DNA from 3 places in the Paenarthrobacter sp. UW852 genome. Region 3 is predicted to be linked to each of the others. Evidence: predicted binding sites of a transcription regulator. Region 3 holds the regulator's gene; each other region holds the start of a gene.
The links. The regulator HrcA, encoded in region 3, represses chaperone genes, less so after heat shock. The targets are predictions, from matches to a motif close to TTNGCACTCGNNNNNNNCGAGTGCNAA.
Positions count from the first base shown of each region.

Region 1: the regulator HrcA is predicted to act here: its motif matches at 5,243-5,269, upstream of NEK97_RS18650 (FmdB family zinc ribbon protein).
Region 2: the regulator HrcA is predicted to act here: its motif matches at 2,713-2,739, upstream of groL (chaperonin GroEL).

Region 1 covers NZ_JAMSGY010000013.1:58,364-64,591, reverse strand. The annotation lists gene NEK97_RS18660 (DUF4011 domain-containing protein) at 1-4,031, shown strand, start outside; gene cpaB (Flp pilus assembly protein CpaB) at 4,055-4,840, opposite strand; gene NEK97_RS18650 (FmdB family zinc ribbon protein) at 4,910-5,182, opposite strand; gene NEK97_RS18645 (5-formyltetrahydrofolate cyclo-ligase) at 5,337-5,939, opposite strand; gene galU (UTP--glucose-1-phosphate uridylyltransferase GalU) at 6,071-6,228, shown strand, end outside.
Region 2 covers NZ_JAMSGY010000002.1:545,762-551,989, forward strand. The annotation lists gene NEK97_RS05645 (ribonuclease HI family protein) at 1-783, opposite strand, end outside; gene groL (chaperonin GroEL) at 905-2,530, opposite strand; gene NEK97_RS05655 (cold-shock protein) at 2,853-3,056, opposite strand; gene NEK97_RS05660 (LytR C-terminal domain-containing protein) at 3,227-3,844, opposite strand; gene NEK97_RS05665 (DUF3263 domain-containing protein) at 3,894-4,229, opposite strand; gene NEK97_RS05670 (uracil-DNA glycosylase) at 4,337-5,104, shown strand; gene NEK97_RS05675 (siderophore-interacting protein) at 5,337-6,176, shown strand.
Region 3 covers NZ_JAMSGY010000001.1:191,694-197,921, reverse strand. The annotation lists gene NEK97_RS00960 (16S rRNA (uracil(1498)-N(3))-methyltransferase) at 1-359, opposite strand, end outside; gene dnaJ (molecular chaperone DnaJ) at 362-1,489, opposite strand; gene hrcA (heat-inducible transcriptional repressor HrcA) at 1,540-2,547, opposite strand; gene NEK97_RS00945 (DUF3097 domain-containing protein) at 2,778-3,629, shown strand; gene NEK97_RS00940 (DUF4870 domain-containing protein) at 3,751-4,164, shown strand; gene hemW (radical SAM family heme chaperone HemW) at 4,216-5,445, opposite strand; gene lepA (translation elongation factor 4) at 5,446-6,228, opposite strand, start outside.

The DNA of each region.
Region 1 (6,228 bases), on a different contig from region 3:
CAGATACGATGCTGCGTTTCGTTAAGACCCCGGAAGGCGCCATTGACCTCAGCAATGCGCACCCGTCGGGCCTCGCCCAGCTGCTCGCGGGCCGCAGGACGCGCCTGTCAACTCTGATCAGGGACAGGCAACAGTATTTGGTCGCTGCCCGGGCAGCCCGGAATATCCGGTCCAAAATTTTCGAGCTCAGCAACGACCGCGGTATCGAAGCCGGATACTTGTCCGCCGGTACCGTGGTGTGGACATCGGCAGTAGGTGGGAAGCCCCAGCGCGTTTCCGCGCCGGTCATGCTTACGTCCATTGTCCTCACCGTTCGGCCGGGCGAGGACGACTTCGAACTCCAGCTCACCGAACAGGCCCGTATGAACCCGGCCCTGGTTCGGCACCTGAAAACGGTGCACGGCATCGTCTTTGACGTCAATGCGGTCGCACGCATGGCCTACAACACCGCAAGGCTCGACCCCCAGCCGGTTTTGGACCGCTTGGCTACCTTGGTCCAGCCCATTCACGGCGCGGAGGTGGAGTTCAACCTGCTCGTCACCACCTTGGCTGACCTTTCCGGGAACCTGGATGATCCGTGGATCAACATGAACAACCCCACTGTGGCCGCTTTGGCCAGTGCAGCCAACGGTGGCGACATTGAGCCTGAACCCATCAAAGCGGGCAGGTTCCCCGATCTTGACCAGCGGAATCCCGCCGATGAGCTCCTCTTGCTCGACGCCGACACGGACCAGCAGTACGTGGTGGACGCAGTGCGGGCTGGAGATTCCCTTGTTGTCAGCACTCCGCCGGGGAGTGGGCAAACACAGACCGCGATCAACGTCATCGGTGCCTTGGTCAGCGAAGGCAAGTCCGTACTGGTGGTGGGGGACAGGCAGTCCAGCCTTGCTGGTTTGTCCGCGCACCTGGAGTCGCTGGGCCTTGATTCGATGTTCTTCCGGCCGGGCAATGGAACTACGCCGCAGCAGCTTAAGGGCCAACTGGTCCGTGCCATCATGCGCAGCGAGAAGGCCCTGGAGCCTCAGCAGGGTAACCTTCACCAGACGTTGATCGAGCACCGGCATGCCCTGATGGACCACGTGGCATCCCTGCACAATGTCCGTGAGCGTTGGGGTTGCTCGCCGTACCAGGCTATGCAATCGCTCGCCGAATTGACGTCCATCCACCCTGCGCCATCCACGACGGTGCGGTTGAAGCGCAGCGTCCTGGACAACATCAAGGACCGCGAGGAACTTGCCGGCCGGTTGCGCCGTGCGGCCGAACTGGGCAGCTTTAGCCGAGCCTCGACTTCCAGCCCCTGGTATGGCGCACGCCTGGTGACCCGCAAGGAGACAGAAGAAGCCCAGCAACTGGTTCTTTTGGCTGAGGAGAAACTCCCCATCCTGCGTGACCGCATGAAGCAGGTTTCCGACCACGCCGAAATCAGGTTGGGCGAAACGTTCACCGAATGGGGAGCCCAGCTTGAACTGCTGATTGCCGTGCGGGAAAGCCTGGACAAATTCACCCCGGACATCTTTGACCGGCCTGTCCATGACCTCATCTCCGCGACAGCCAGCTCCGCATGGCGACGTGAACGGAACCTGGAAATGCCGTCCATGCAGCGCTCCAGGCTGCGGCGCGTAGCCAAGGAATACGTACGGCCCGGCGTCCACATCGCGGACCTCCACAGTTCGCTGGTACTCGTCCAGGAACAGCGAGCCTTGTGGGCCGGCTACGCGACGACGCAGCGTCACCCGGCTGTGCCGTCCGGCCTTGCCGACCTCGGTGCTCTTTACCGGGAATTGGACGGCGAACTGCACCGGCTCGGCGAAGCCCTCAAGCACACTGCTGCCGGAGGCTCCCTGCACCAGACGCCGTACCCGGAGCTCATGGAGCGGTTGGAACGCCTTGTAGCGGACACAGCCACCCTGGAGACCCTGCCCGAGCGGACGCTGTTGATTGAAGAGATGCGCGAGCACGGTCTTGGTGAGTTGCTCGCTGACCTTGCTGCCCGCGAAGTCCCGGCACCCTCGGTGGCCGCGGAGCTGGACCTTGCCTGGTGGCAGTCTGCGCTGGAAGCCATGATCAGCGGCGACGACTACCTTGCTATGTCCGATGGCGATTCGCTGCGCCGCCTCGAGGCCGAATACCGCCTCGCGGACCAGGCCCACATCGCCAGTGGCGCGGCCCGGCTTCGTTGGCAGCTGGCCCAGAAATGGCGTCAAGGCATCCTCGAACACCCGCGGCAGGCCGAGTTGCTTCGTGCCCTGTTGAAGGATGGGCGTGTGACGTTGCCGGCACTGAGCGCCCAGGCACCGGACCTTGTTCCGCTGCTGGTGCCGGTCTGGTCGGTCAGTCCTTACCTGCTGACCGGAGTACTTCCTGCAGAACAGAAGTTTGATGCTGTGGTAATCATCGACGCTGAGTCGACCTCCCTGCAGGCAGTTCTTCCCGCCATTGCCCGGGCACAGCAGGTAGTGGCCTTCGGAGATGCAAAGATCGCCAACGCCCGCACTTTCAGCGTTGCCGTGGAACCTCCGGTTGCCGGTGTAGCCAGCCACGAGGTTGTGGACAGCGCCTTCAAGGCGCTTGCCCGCGTGCTGCCCACATGGCAGTTGAATTGGGTTTACCGTGCCGTGGACGAGGACCTGATCCTCCAGCTGAGCAAGAACTACTACGACGGCGGACTGCGGCGCCTGCCCGAGGGCAATTCCGTCACCGGCCTGGACCGTTCGATCCTGGTGGAATACATCCCCGATGGCACTGGCCTCCCGGGGGCTGACCACGAAGGTGTTGAGTCCGTCACCGCGGAAGTCAACCGTGTGGTGGACCTGGTGTTCGAACACGCCAGGCTTCGTCCCCGCACATCCTTGGCCGTAGTAACGGCCAGCCTCCGCCATGCGGCCAGGATCGGTGAGGCCATCAGGCTCCAACTGCCAAACCATCCCCTCCTGTCCACTTTCTTCGGGGCCGGTCCAGAGTCCTTCAGGGTAGTGGACCTGGAGCGCGCCCAGGGCTTGGTGCGGGATCACGTCATCTTCTCCCTCGGCTACGGTCGCACACCTCACGGGCGTGCGCTCCACTCCTTCGGGCCTTTGTCCACCGAAGGCGGGCGTAACCGCTTTGCTTTGGCAATGACCCGTGCCCGGCGGTCCATGCACGTGCTGACGTGCTTCCGCCCCGAAGACCTTGACCAGGATCGATTGGCTCACGGTGCCGTGGACTTCTACGAATTGCTGGACCGCGAACTCTCTGGAAACAGCAATCTTGGAACGCCTGCTTCCCGCGCCGTGGCCAGCGAACAAGCGCTGGGTGAAGATCCCTTGGTGGCAGATCTTGGGGAGCGGTTGCGTGCTCGTGGAGCACGTGTGTGGCATCTCTACGATGGCGTGCTGGACATCGCTGCCGCCGCGGATCCGGTGCACACCATTGGCAGGGAAGGCGCTGAGATCCCCACCCCGGTGGCCATCGAATCCGATGGCACCGAACGCTACAGGCGTATGAGCGTGCGCGAGCGAAGCCGTCTGCGGCCACAACTGCTGGAGCGCATGGGGTGGCGGTACATGTCGTTGTGGACGATCGAAGTGTTCACGGACCCGTCGTCCTGCGCCGACCGCATCGGATCCTACCTGGGACTGGAAAACCACATCCCGCAGCTCGCTTCCTCTCCCCAGCATGGCTTCCTGGACGTGGATGTTGAACAATTGAACCTTGACAAAGCACCGCCTTCCTTCGCGCCCAGCGCACGAAGGGCGGCCGGCAGGAGCGAGGTTGGCTCCAAGCCGGCCGATGCTGCAGCCGACAACGGAAAAGAAGCACCAATGACGGAACAAGTAACCGGCGGGGAAGACAACGCTGCTGAGGACTCGGAAAGCACCGGCCAGGCCGGCGCTGAGGGCTCGGAGGAGTCGAAGGCTGTTCCAGCCAAGCCGGCCCCGCAGGGCATTCTTCCAACCAAGGCTGCAGAGGACGACCCCCGCCGTTGGGGAGACGAGTCCGGTTATGACCACGAGGAGTGGCTCAAGGAGCAAAAGCCCCCGCACTGGGGCTGATGCCAGCCTGATGGAACGTCCTTTCACGGGCTGACCAGTACAAAGAAAAGCTTGCCCTGCGTTGATGCGCCGGCAAGCTTTTCTGCTTGCTGTGGGTCGGCAGCCACAACCACCAGGCCGTCGTTGTCACCCGTACCGAGCCACTCCCCGGCCTTCCCGCCTTGGGCAGAGGTCCACAGCACGGCAACAGGACCAGCCAGGACCTGGCTTTCGCGGGACTCATCGTAGGATCCGGCTGCGGTAAGGACCACGGACACCAACTGGCCGGGGGAGAGCAACTGGATGGATGAAGGGTCGGCCATCCGGAGTGGAACCGCTGCCGTGCCCGGCGGTGTTCCGGTGAGCAAGCCAGGACCCAGCAGGCTGGACTCCGTGGGGATCTGGCCCCGGCCAAGGGGTGCAGCGAGCTGACGCCCTGCAAGGGCGCCAGGGTCCTCAAATGCGGTGGGGATTGCCAAACCCTGGGTTACAGGAATGGTCGTGAAGTCGGAGGCGGCCAGGTTGGTTCCGCCGGGGAGGTCCCGGGCAGCCACCAGTACGTTGACGCGTTGCTCAGAAGCGGGCGTGAGCTGCTGGACTGCGATACCTGCAGCCAGGCAGAGCAGGAGCGCGACAGTGAGGCGGCGGTTTCGTCCGATCAAGGATCCGAACCTGCGCTTCAGGCCACGAGGGTTGCCCGGACGGTTTTGGCTGAACCTGGAATCAAGGGGGGCGCGCAGCGGCATACGCGATGGGGGAGACCATTTACCAGCGGCTGCCGCTGATCGCTCTGCCCGGGCAAGGAGGGTGCTTCGTGACTGATGTGGCATGCAGCCACGCTACCCAGCACGGCACCCACGGAAACAGTGCCAGGTTGGGCTATGTGGAAAAGGGAGCTCTTAGCTGGCTGCGGCTGCCGGTGCCGGAGTCGCGGCGGGAGCCGACGACGCAGGCGCGGGCGCTGCGGGAGCGGCCGAAACCGTGCTTCCTTTGGCGTCGCGGGAGTCAGTGCGGTAGAAACCGGAGCCCTTGAAAACAACGCCAACGCTGTTGAACTTCTTCCGAAGCGCTCCCTTGCATTCGGGGCACTCCGTCAAGGAGCTGTCAGAGAAGGACTGGACGATGTCAAAGGCATGGTCACAGTCTTTGCAGGCGTATGCGTAAGTGGGCACTGAATTCCTCCTTCAGGACATGGTTCAGGTCCTGTGCCACGCATCCGGAGCGTCTCCGGGTTAGCAGTCGCAGGGCCTGAGTGCCAATTCTATCATCCGGTGCCATTGCAGCATTCGTGCCGGACTGAAGCTCATAACATCGAAACGGGGCCACCTATTCCGGGCCGTCGACGCGAACGGTTCCAGAGGGCGTGAGCACTTCCCGCACGGGGCGGTCGAAAGCTTCGGCGGGTATGGAACCGGAAGGCAACAGGTCGTCGTCGTACACCACAGCGATGGTGGGCGGCCGCTGGCCGGATGCGTCGAGTCCCTGGAGGAGCCGGTCATAGTAGCCACCTCCTTGGCCGATCCTGTTTCCGTCCCGGTCAACAGCCGTAGCCGGCATGAAAATCCCTGCGGCGTCGGCCACGACCGAACTTTCCAGCCGTTCGCCCTCGGGTTCGTCGATGGGGGCGTAGGAGGACCGCACGAACACGGTCGACGGCGTCCAATACACCCAACTCAGTTGCCTTTCCGGCTCGCAGACCGGGAGCAGGATACGGTGCCCGGCGTCGTGCAGCGCCTGAATCAGGGGCAGCGTGGGGGGTTCGAAAGCGACTCCAACGTAGACCGCAAAAGTGCCGGTGGCGGTGGCCCTTGTTGCGGCCCATTCCGTGCCGTGCCGGGCTATAGACGCGCCGGCGGCTGCAATCTGCTCTGGCGCAAGGCTTCGCCTGTGAAGCCGGCGGCTGCTCCGGATCTCTTCCTTCGTTGCCATATGTATCCGTTCTTTGGGTCCGTACGTAACACCGGAAGGAGCAATAGGGCTGCCCTTCCCTGAAACAAAAAACCCTCTTTCGGTGCGGCGGGGTTTAGCCGTTGATGTCTTCCTTCCGTTAGATTAGTCCGGTGACTCTCGATAACAATGCTGTCCGTAAGGCCGTCATCCCCGCAGCGGGCCTTGGCACCAGGTTCCTGCCTGCAACAAAGGCGATGCCCAAGGAAATGCTGCCCGTGGTTGATAAGCCAGCCATCCAGTACGTCGTCGAAGAAGCCGTTAAGGTGGG
Region 2 (6,228 bases), on a different contig from region 3:
GCCAATGTCCGCCCTCACATCCGGTCGCAACAGTTCCCGTTCCAAGGCAAGGACCGTGTCTTCCGGCGAGAGCTCCGGGGCCGCTGCGTCACCTTCCAGTTCACTGAAAAGGTCCGCTTGGCCGAAGATGCCTGACTCGCCGAAGAGCGTCGGCTCAAAGTGCGGCCGGGAACTCCTGGGCGGCGCGGCAACGGCATTCGCAGAAGTAGCCGTCGCGGTGGCGGCCCTGCCGGCAGTGACCGTCGCGGGGCTTGCTGCAGTCCCAACCGAGGTGGTTCCGGAGGACCCGGAACCCTCGGCCACGGAGTCATGCTTGGCGCCCGGGAAACCTGGTCCAACCCGCGGTGCGACGCCCTGTTGATACGCCACGGCGACAGCCCGGGCACGCTCATCCGCGGCTTCGTTCAGATCGTGTCCTGCGTGGCCCTTGACCCATTCGAAAGTGTATTTGCGGCCAACGATCGCCTGATCGATGTCCTTGAGGAGATCGACGTTGAGCACCGCCTTGCCGTCCGCCTTACGCCATCCTTTGCGCTTCCAGCCCGGCATCCATTTGGTGATGCAGTTGATGACGTACTGGCTATCGCACAGGATCAGCAGTTCCTCGTGGGCAACATGGGCCGTGGAGCGGAAAAGATCCAGGACTGCCATCAGTTCGCCCTGGTTGTTGGTGCCATGTGGCCAACCTCCTGCATGCCAACAGGAGTCGTCAACGTACCAGGCCCAACCGGCCGGCCCAGGATTACCGAGGGCGGACCCGTCGGCGGCAGCAATAATCGTCATACCGTTAATCCTGCCAGAACCCACGGACACTAAAACCGTGGTAGGCAGCAAAACGGCGGCCCCCTCCAGTTGGTGGGGACCGCCGTCGTTAGCTCTGAAACGAAATGTTCAGCGAGGGGGCTTAGAAGCCGCCCATGCCGCCCATGTCGTCGCCGCCCGGAGCCGGAGCGTTCTTCTCGGGCTTGTCAGCCACTACAGCCTCGGTGGTCAGGAACAGACCAGCGATGGAAGCAGCGTTCTGGAGAGCCGAGCGGGTGACCTTTACGGGGTCGTTGACGCCGGCAGCCAGGAGGTCTTCGTAGACGCCCGTGGCAGCGTTCAGGCCGTGGCCGGAAGGCAGGCCGCGAACCTTGTCGACGACAACGCCCGGCTCGAGGCCAGCGTTGAACGCGATCTGCTTCAGCGGAGCGTCGATGGCAACCTTGACGATGTTGGCACCGGTTGCCTCGTCACCCTGTAGGGTGAGGTTGGCGAATGCCTTGGCGCCTGCCTGGATGAGGGCTACGCCACCACCGGCAACGATGCCTTCTTCAACAGCAGCCTTGGCGTTGCGGACTGCGTCCTCAATGCGGTGCTTGCGTTCCTTGAGCTCAACTTCGGTTGCGGCACCGGCCTTGATGACTGCAACGCCACCGGCCAGCTTGGCCAGGCGCTCCTGCAGCTTCTCGCGGTCGTAGTCGGAGTCGGAGTTTTCGATCTCGGCACGGATCTGGGCCACGCGGCCTGCGATCTGCTCGGCGTCGCCGGCACCTTCAACGATGGTGGTCTCGTCCTTGGTGACAACAACCTTGCGGGCGGTGCCGAGGAGTTCCAGGCCAGCGTTTTCGAGCTTGAGGCCAACTTCTTCGGAGATGACCTGGCCGCCGGTGAGGATGGCGATGTCGGCCAGCTGGGCCTTGCGGCGGTCACCGAAGCCCGGGGCCTTGACGGCGACGGACTTGAAGGTGCCACGGATCTTGTTGACGATCAGGGTGGCCAGGGCCTCGCCCTCGATGTCTTCGGCGATGATCAGCAGCGGCTTGTTGGACTGCATGACCTTCTCCAGAACCGTGACGAGTTCCTTCACGTTGGAGATCTTGGAGTTGACGATCAGGATGTACGGGTCTTCGAGGACCGTTTCCTGGCGCTCTGCGTCGGTGACGAAGTAAGCGGAGATGTAGCCCTTGTCGAAGCGCATGCCCTCGGTGAGCTCGAGCTCCAAGCCGAAGGTGTTGGATTCCTCGACCGTGATGACGCCTTCCTTGCCCACCTTGTCCAGGGCTTCGGCGATCAGGCTGCCGATTTCCGGGTCACCGGCGGAGATGGAAGCCGTGGCTGCGATCTCTTCCTTGGTTTCGATTTCCTTGGCAGAGGCCAGCAGTTCGTTGATGACTGCTTCAACAGCCTTCTCGATGCCGCGCTTGAGGGACAGCGGGTCGGCGCCGGCGGCAACGTTGCGCAGGCCTTCCTTCACCAGTGCCTGGGCGAGGACGGTTGCAGTGGTCGTACCATCGCCAGCGACGTCATCCGTCTTCTTGGCAACTTCCTTGACCAGTTCTGCACCGATCTTCTCGTAAGGGTCGTCCAGCTCGATCTCCTTGGCGATGGAAACGCCATCGTTGGTGATCGTGGGGGCGCCCCACTTCTTTTCGAGGACGACGTTGCGTCCACGCGGGCCGAGGGTGACCTTAACGGCGTCAGCGAGGATGTTCAGGCCCCGCTCGAGGCCGCGGCGTGCCTCTTCATCAAATGCAATGATCTTGGCCATAACGGCGGTAGTCCTTTCGGGACAGTCGTTAAGAAGGTACCTGTCAGATGCGGTGCCCGCGACGGACGGTTCTTTGCTTGCGGCCTATGTACGCCCCGCGCTCCAAACCTCACCACACCAAGGTTTTTCTTGATCCTCCAGCGGTACGCCAGCGACCGGGACCGGCGTCAGCCGATCCGCACTTAGCAGTCGAACCGTAGGAGTGCTAAATCAATAATTAGCACTCGACCGGGGAGAGTGCAAGCAGGAAAGCGTCAATGCGACGGAAAACCAAGGGTTTCAGCCATGAGCTGAGCCGGTCAGGCGTTGGCCTGCTTCAGGGCTAGGCGACGCGCACGCCTTCTGCCTGCGGCCCCTTCTGGCCTTCCCCCAATTCGAACTCCACCCGCTGACCCTCCTCGAGGGCCCGGAAGCCATCCATCTGAATGGCGGACCAGTGCACAAAAACGTCGTCGCCGGACTCATCCACAGTGATGAATCCGTAGCCCTTTTCGGCGTTGAACCATTTGACGGTTCCCAATGCCATGATGCCCACACTTTCGCAGTAGCCAAGACCGGTTGCCGGGATCTCCGTACCGGAATCAATCCACTCTAACCACAGTCACTCCTGCGGCGCTGCCGGTGGGCGGCAGTGCTTCGGTTTTGTTATTGATGCTTAACCGAGTTGGGGCTCAAAGGTGCTCCTACAGCGGTCCGCTACTGGTATCCGGGACCGGCAACAACCACCAGGGGCTGCTGGATTTCCGGGGACTCAACGATCGACTGAATACGCAGCAGGGTTCCCAACGCCTCAGCGTTGGCCTTCTGCGCAGGACTGTTGTAGAAGATCACGGAGGTCTGCTGCGGCAGGCCACCCCAGTTCCCAACTGTGCTCAGCGTCCAGCCATCGCCCTGTACCAGACCGGCCACCCGGCCTGCCAGGCCAGCCGTGCCAGCGCCGTTGTAGACAGCCACGGGGATGGTCTTGTCTACCGGAGCCGAGGACGGAGTAGCGGACGGAACGTTGGACGGTGACGCCTCAGGGCTCGGTTCACCCGAAGCCGTGGGAGCCGGTTCGCTGGGCGCCGCAGAAGGCGAGGTATCAGTACTCTGCTGGGGTGCCGGCGTCGAGACATTCGAGGAGGCGCTGGGGCCCACCACGCCGAGGTTTGGAAGGATCAGGAAGGCCACCAGGCCCAGCACCAGAGCGACAGCTCCGACTGTGAGGACCGGCCACAAGGCAGGGCGGGCAGTCTCCTGGGCGTCGCGGTGGACGCCCTGGCGATTGGTGTTTTGCGGAACCTGGTCGAATTCATCCCTGGCAAATTTGGTCATGGTGAAGCGTTGTCCTTGCTGGTTGCTGCTGACAGATCAGCCTGGCGATTTACGCGTCGGACCCCAAGCGACGTGCCGTCCGCGCACGTTGGCGGGACGTACGTAGTCTACGCAATCTCTTGACGAGCATGGGATCGTGGGCCAACGCGTCCTCGGTATCGATCAGCGCGTTCAGGATCTGGTAGTAATGCGTAGCGGAGAGATCGAACAGCTCACGGATAGCCTGTTCCTTGGCGCCTGCGTACTTCCACCACTGCCGTTCAAGTGCCAGCATTTGCTGGTCGCGTTCACTGAGGGGCGATTCGCTGCGGGTTTCAGCCGCGAGGTCCTCGAGGGAAAAACCTGTCGCCTGCTGCGCCATCGGTTCCGGTGCTGGTTCCGCCACGGCATACTCCTTCGACGCTTGATGGGAAATTGTCCTACCCCTATGTTACGGGTGAATAACAACGCTGTCATTCGCCCCGCCTGGCAGGCGCGGGGGACAATGGCGTGATGACTGGCGAGGATGCACTGTTTGAACTTGAACCGGCAGGCGTGGCGGATAGCGACTTCGCGGAACTGATCGACCGTCCGCTGGAAGAGCTAATGGCGCCCGACTGGGCGGACGCCTTGTTGCCCGTGGAAGACCAACTCCGCGCCGCCCTCGCGTTCGTTGCCGGCCAGGCCGCCAACGGGCGCCAGGTCCTGCCGGCGGCCGACAATCTCTTGCGCGCCTTCAAACAGCCGCTGGCCGACGTCAAAGTACTCATCCTCGGCCAGGACCCCTACCCAACTCCGGGACACGCCGTCGGTCTTTCCTTCGCTGTTTCGGGGAGTACGCGACCCATCCCGCGGAGCCTCGCCAATATCTACCGCGAACTTCATGAGGACCTCGGCCTGCCACCTCGCGTCCATGGCGACTTGAGCGAATGGACCCGCCAGGGCGTGCTCCTGCTGAATCGTGTCCTCAGCGTCGAGGCGGGAAATGCCGGCTCGCACCGCGGCAAAGGCTGGGAGGACATCACGACGGCGGCTGTCACCGCCGTCGCCGACCGAACCACCAGTACCGGGCAGCAACAGCCACTCGTCGCCATCCTGTGGGGGAAGGACGCTGAGGGTGTCGTGCCGCTGCTCAAAGGAGCGCCGTCGCTCGTGTCGGCCCATCCCAGCCCGTTATCGGCGTCGCGGGGCTTCTTTGGCTCCAAGCCGTTCAGCCGGGCCAACGAGCTGCTGGCCCAGCAGGGCGCCGGGCCGATCGACTGGGAGTTGCCGGTCCTCTAGCGCTCAGCCGCCAAAGGCCGCGAAGCGTACGGAACGTGAGCGAGCGTTTGCCCCAAGCGTACGGAACGTGAGCGAGCGTTTGCCCCAAGCGTACGGAACGTGAGCGAGCGTCCGCCCCAAGCGGACGGAACGTGAGCGAGCGTCCGCCCCAAGCGGACGGAACGTGAGCGAGGGTGTGTAACGTTCGGCCCTATCCAGCCGACGTCCAGCGCACTAGCTTAGGCTTGCCTATATGGCCGCTCTCCCCGTCACCTCGTCCGCTACCCGCAACACCCGCCCCCAGGTCACCCTGACCGTGCTCAGGAAAGAACTCCTTTCCCCACACATGGTGCGGATTGTGGCCGGCGGGCCGGGGTTCAGCGATTACGCAAACAACGACTACGTGGACCGCTACGTCAAAATCGTTTTTCCCCAGCCGGGCGTCGACTACGACTTCCCGCTGGACCTCTGGACCATCCGCGAGACCATGCCGCGCGAGCAATGGCCGCACACCCGGACCTACACCATCCGCTGGGTGGACGTGGCTGCGCAGGAGCTGGCGATCGACTTTGTTGTCCATGGTGACGAGGGACTTGCCGGGCCGTGGGCTGCAGCGGCCGAACCAGGTGAAACGCTGGTCTTTACGGGCCCCGGCGGTGGCTACAATCCCGACCCCGACGCCGACTGGTACCTTTTCGCCGGCGACGACGCCGCCATCCCAGCGGTTGCCGCTTGCGTGGAGGCACTGGCTCCTGACGCACGCGGCGTTGCTTACCTGGAGGTGGACAGTGAGGCGGACATCTTGCCTATCGCGGCACCTGCCGGCCTGGAACTGCGCTGGCTGCTGCGCGGCGGCGTGCCTGCCGGCTCCAGTGACCTCCTGCTCGAAGCCCTAAGGACCACCGAGTGGCTGCCCGGCAAAGTGGACGTCTTCGCCCACGGCGAGCGGGGCTACATGAAGGGTCTTCGGGAGATCTTCTTCGTCCAGCGGGGCTTGGAACGTTCGCAGGTTTCCTTGTCCGGGTACTGGGCACAAGGGCGCGTCGAAGAGGTCTTCCAAGCCGAGAAGAAGCTCCCAGTAGGGAAGATCTAGCAACTCGGGTTTGCAAACAAGTAATGCCCCTAAGAAACCTTCTTAAGGGCAT
Region 3 (6,228 bases):
ACAATGGAGCGTTCGGACTGCCACGGAACCACCGCGTCAATGCCGAGTTCGGTGGCCGTTTCGACGGCAAGTTCGTCACGGTCCCCTTTGGCAAGCGCCTGGACGAGGACCAGGCGAACGGCCGGCTGCTCTTCGAAGACGACGTCCGAGGCCGTCACAGCCAAGGTGCCGGACCCGGTCTCGGAGACCGTACCCGTCAAACGTGTACCGGCGCCGTCTGCGATGTCTACCTGTTCGCCCACCGCCAAGCGTTTAACGGTGACCGCGTGGCGCGCCTCCGGGCCTTCCAGTACAAACACGGAACCAGGCCCCAGGTGGCTGAGGTTGCCTGCCTGGGTGAAGAAGACGGGGTTGCTCACCGCTACAGGTTACCGAGCTTGTCCCGCAGTTTGGCGAACATGCCGCCGCTGGCAACGAGCTTTCCCTCGGTGAACTGCTCTCCCCGCAGTTTGGCGAGCTGCTGGAGCAGCTCCTCCTGGGCGGCATCGAGCTTGGTAGGCGTTTCGACGTGCAAATGCACCTTGAGGTCGCCTCGGCCATAGCCGCGAAGGTGGGTGACGCCAAGCCCGCGAAGAGTGATGATTTCGCCTGACTGGGTTCCTGCCTTGACGTCGATGTCCTGTGCTCCGTCGAAGGTGTCCAACTGAAGTTCCGTACCCAGGGCAGCGGCTGTCATGGGCACGCTCAGGGTTGCGTGCAGGTCGTCGCCTTCACGCATGAACATGGAGTCGTTGTTGACGCGGATTTCGACGTAGAGATCGCCGGCCGGGCCGCCCGCGGGGCCGGCTTCGCCCTGGCCGGACAACTGGATCCGGGTACCGGTGGCCACACCGGCAGGAACCTTGATGGTGAGGGAACGACGACTGCGGATGCGACCCTGCCCGCTGCATTCGTTGCAGGGGTCCTTGATGACCGTGCCGAAGCCCTCGCAGGAGCCACAGGGGGCCGTGGTCATGACCTGGCCGAGGATGGACCGGACCGCCCGCTGGACCTGGCCGCTGCCACCACAGATGTCACACCGTTCAGGATGGGTACCAGGGCGGCAGCAACTGCCATCACAAGTGGGGCACACAACGGCCGTGTCGACTTCGAGCTTCTTGTTGACGCCGAATACCGCATCCTTGAGGTCGATGCGGACGCTGATGAGGGCGTCCTGGCCGCGCCGGACCCGGGAAGCCGGGCCGCCATGGCCGCCACCGCCGCCAAAGAAGGTGTCGAAAATGTCCTGGAAGGCGAAGCCCTGGCCGGAATAACCGCCGCCGAAGCCGTTTTCGGTTCCGTTTTCATTACCGGTGGCGTCATAGACACGGCGCTTCTGCGGGTCCGACAACACCTCGTAGGCGTGGGTCACTGCCTTGAACTGCTCCGCGACATCTTCCCCGGGGTTGACGTCCGGGTGAAGTTTCCGCGCCAACTTGCGGTACGCCTTTTTGATCTCTTCCCCGGTGGCTTCCGGAGAGACTCCCAAAACGTCATAGTGGCTGCTCAAAGTCGGTATCTCTTCCTTGTTGTACTGCGGATGTGTCCTCGGGCCGGTGTTCAGCCGCCGAGAATGCGGGAAAGGTATCTGGCCACGGCCCGGACTGCGGCCATGGTGGTGGGATAGTCCATGCGGGTAGGGCCAAGGATCCCAACCTTGGCTCCGGAACCGTAGCCGGTGGCCACGACGGAAGCCTCGGCCAAACCGTCGTACGGGTTCTCCCGGCCAATGCTTACTGACACGCCCCGCGGATCATCGCCCATATCGGACAACAACCGCAGCATGACGACTTGTTCCTCAAGGGCTTCAAGCACCGGACCGATGCTCAAGGGGAAGTCCACATTGGAGCGGGCCAGGTTGGCGGTGCCCGCCATCAAGATGCGCTCTTCGCGGCTGTTGTCGCTCAGTGACTGCAGGCCGTGCGCAAGAGTCTGGGCCACGCCGCGAAGCTCGGGCGGGCAGAGGGCCACTACCGATGGAAGGACCTGTGGGAGAAGGTCCAGTTGCGTCCCGGCTATGCTTCCGAGGAACCGGGACCTCAGCAGCATCAATGCCTCGTTCGCAACATCTGATCCGGCATCGATGACCTTCTGGCCAACGCTGCCTGTGTCCGCAATGAGGACCACCAGGACCTGCTTTGGCGCAAGCAGCACGAACTCAACGTGACGGACGACCGCCCGGCTCGAGTGCGGGTACTGCACGACGGCGACCTGGTTGGTCAGCTGGGAAAGGAGCCTCACGGTCCGCTCCAGGATGTCGTCCACGTCATCCGGGCCCTCGAGGAGGGAGTGGATGGCACGGCGCTCCGCGGCCGAAAGTGGCTTTACCTGGGAGATACGGTCCACAAACAGGCGGTAGCCCTTGTCCGTGGGAATGCGTCCTGCGCTGGTGTGGGGCGCCGCGATGAGTCCTTCTTCTTCCAGGACAGCCATGTCATTGCGGATGGTGGCACTGGAAACACCGAGGTGGTGGCGCTCGACAAGGGCCTTGGATCCAACGGGTTCCCTGGAATGCACGTAGTCTTCAACGATGGCACGCAGCACTTCCAACTTGCGTGGCTCACTCATTGCTCCACCTCCTGACGACGTCCGTGGTCGTGGCGACCGGCGATTGCGGCACGCCTGCCGGGCCTCCGCGCTTAGCACTCAACATGCCCAAGTGCTAACAAGTCTATTATGGGCCACCCCGTTGCTAGCATTGAAAACGCCCGTATTCAGCTTCCAGCGTGCAGGTTCGGCAGCTTCGCAACCCAAACGGCTCCCCCACCCATCAAGTACTCAAAGGTAGGAAATATCCCTTGGCTTTCGACAATTGGGGTCCACAGGATCTGACCGCTCCCGCCAAACGCCAGCTTCCTGAGGTAGCGGTCCAGCGGGGAATGGTCCTTGAAGACGTCCAGTCCGGGTGGGTGGGCGAAGTGACCAGGGTGGAGAAGACCGGCGGCATGCATATCGTGTCCCTGGAGGACCGGCGTGGTAAGTCCAAATCGTTCCAGTTGGGATACGGCTTCCTGCTCGAAGGCCAGCCCATCCGCCTGATGCCTCCAGCAGTCCGGCAGTCGCCGTCGGCCGCCCAGCCGGGCCGTACCGCCTCAGGTTCCGTCAAGGTGCAAGGCCAGCGCGCACAGGTGGCCAAGGCCAGCCGCATCTGGGTGGAAGGAAAGCACGACGCCGAACTGGTCGAGAAGGTCTGGGGTGACGATCTCAGGGTCGAAGGGATCGTGGTTGAACCCTTGCATGGCGTGGACGACCTCGCGTCCGCCATTGCGGATTTCAACCCCGGCCCGGACCGCCGCCTCGGGATCCTGGTGGACCACCTGGTCCAGGGATCGAAAGAATCCCGCATCGCCGCCGAGGCCATGGCCTGTCCCGGAGCCGCTGGAAACGTCCTCATTGTGGGACATCCGTACGTGGATGTGTGGCAAGCCATCAGGCCCAAGGTGTTGGGCATTGAGAAGTGGCCCACAGTGCCGCGTGGCATGGATTGGAAGACCGGCATCCTCCGCGCCTTCGGCTGGCCGCACGAGACCGCCGAGGACATCGGGTTGGGCTGGCAAAGGCTGCTGGGGGCCGTACGGAGCTACGCCGACCTTGAAGCATCCCTGCTGGGCCGTGTTGAGGAAGTCATCGACTTCCTGACGGTCCCCTAAAGCATGCACCCTGAACCACTGCAACTGCAGCGCCAACGGGGAGTTGGTCCAGAGAAGCGGGCTCGTGCCGGTATTCTGGGACAGCAACACCGCAGCATCTTTACAGCAAAGGGAAGACACCGTGGCAGAGAACGCTCCTGAAGAACCGGGCAGCGCCGCAGGGCGGCCCCAGTACCATGGCGCGCCAGCCAATGCACTGCCCTTGACGGCCGGCGAAGACCGGCAGTGGGCCACATTGGCGCACTTTGGCGGCATTCTTGGCTGCTTGCCTTCCCTGTTGATCTACCTGATCTTCCGGGACCGGGGACCCTTCACTGCACAGGAATCCAAGGAAGCGCTGAACTTCACCCTTCCCCCGACCATCGCAGCGGTCCTCGCCAACATCCTCGTCCTGCTTCCGGTGGTCGGCAACATTTTCGCCGTGATCGCGACCGGCATTTGGGTAGCCCTGACGTGCTTCTCCGTTTCAGCCGGAATCCGCGTGAACCACGGCCAGCCGCACCGCTACAAACTGAATTTGCGCTGGATCAAGTAGCTGCCTGACCAGCAGGAGAGTCCCGGCAGTGCTGCCAAACGGCCGTGAGGCTCAGTCCGGGAGGATCCTGCGGACCACTGCGTCTGCCAGCAGGCGACCCTTCAGCGTGAGGACCAAGCGGCCCTTGAAGGCCTGGATCGGGTCAACCAGTCCGTCTGCGATCAACCCGGCCATTGCGTGCCGCCCCACGCCGTCCAAGGCGTCGACAGCCAGGCCTGTACCCAGGCGGGCTTCGAGCATGATGCGCTCCACCTCGCGCGTGTCAGGGTCCAGCGTCTCCCTGCCTGCCGCCGGCGAGCTTCCCGCTCCCAGTCGCGAAGCATAAGCAGTAGGATGCTTGACGTTCCACCAGCGCACACCGCCTATGTGGGAGTGCGCTCCGGGGCCCACGCCCCACCAGTCATCTCCACGCCAGTAAGCAAGGTTGTGGCGGCATGCCTGCTCCGGAGAGCGCGCCCAGTTGCTGACCTCGTACCAGGCCATCCCCGCCGCTGAGATGAGTTCATCGGCGAGTTCGTATTTCGCGGCGTGGTCGTCGTCGTCGATGCCGGGCACCTCGCCTCGACGGATTTGCGCAGCAAGCTTGGTGCCGTCCTCCACGATCAACGCATAGGCGCTGATGTGGTCCGGTTCGTACGACAAGGCCGTTTCGAGGGAAACGCGCCAGTCCTCCATGGACTCCCCCGGGGTCCCATAAATGAGGTCCAGGCTGACGGCAAGTCCGGCGTCGCGCGCCCACTGCACCACCAGCGGAACGCGGCTTGGCGTGTGAGTGCGGTCCAGCACTTTGAGGACATGCGGCACCGCGGACTGCATGCCGAACGAGACCCTGGTGAATCCGGCATCCGCGAGCAGCTTCAACGATTCGGGGGTGACGGAGTCAGGATTGGCCTCGGTGGTCACTTCCGCGCCGGATTCCAGCCCCCACGTCCCAACCGCGGAACGCAGGATCCTTGCCAAGTCCTCGGCTGGAAGCAGAGTCGGGGTACCACCGCCGAAAAAGACGGTACTCAGGGGGCGCGCCGGAACCGATGAGGACTCGAGTGCCTTCACGGCGAAGTCGAGCTCCGAGATGGCGGTACTGGCATAGGCATCCTGCGAGGCACCACCGCCCAGTTCCGTCGCGGTATAGGTATTGAAATCGCAATAGCCGCAACGCACGGCACAAAAAGGGATGTGGACGTACAGTCCGAACTTGCGGTGCTCGACGCCCGTCAGCACCTGCGGAGGCAGAACGCCATCCGCAGGTGCTGGATCGCCCAAAGGAAGGACGCTGGGCATTTACTTCTTGGCCTTGTCCTTGGACTCGTCGGTGGTCAGGGCAGCGATGAACGCCTCCTGGGGCACCTCCACGCGGCCCACCATCTTCATGCGCTTCTTGCCTTCCTTCTGCTTCTCGAGCAGTTTGCGCTTACGGGTGATGTCACCGCCGTAGCACTTGGCAAGAACGTCCTTGCGGATGGCCCTGATGCTTTCACGCGCAATGATGCGCGAACCAATGGCCGCCTGGATGGGCACTTCAAACTGCTGGCGCGGAATAAGTTCGCGGAGCTTGGCCGTCATCATCACGCCGTAGGCGTACGCCTTGTCACGGTGTGTGATGGCACTGAACGCATCTACTTGCTCACCCTGGAGCAGGATGTCGACCTTCACGAGGTCGGCGACTTGTTCGCCGTCGGCCTTCCAGTCCAGCGAGGCGTAGCCACGGGTCTTGGACTTCAGGAGGTCGAAGAAGTCGAACACGATTTCAGCCAGCGGGATCCAGTAACGGAGCTCCACGCGGTCCTCGGACAGGTAGTCCATGCCCTTCATCTGCCCGCGACGGCTCTGGCACAGTTCCATGATGGAGCCGACGAACTCGTTTGGCGCAAGGATGGTAGCCGAAACCATCGGTTCACGGACCTCGGAAATCTTTCCCGTGGGGTATTCGCTGGGGTTCGTCACGTGGACAACTTTCTTGTCCTCGAGCGTTACCTCGTATTCCACGTTGGGGGCGGTGGAAATGAGATCCAGGTTGTACTCACGCTCAAGGCGCTCCCTGGTGATTTCCAGGTGCAGCAATCC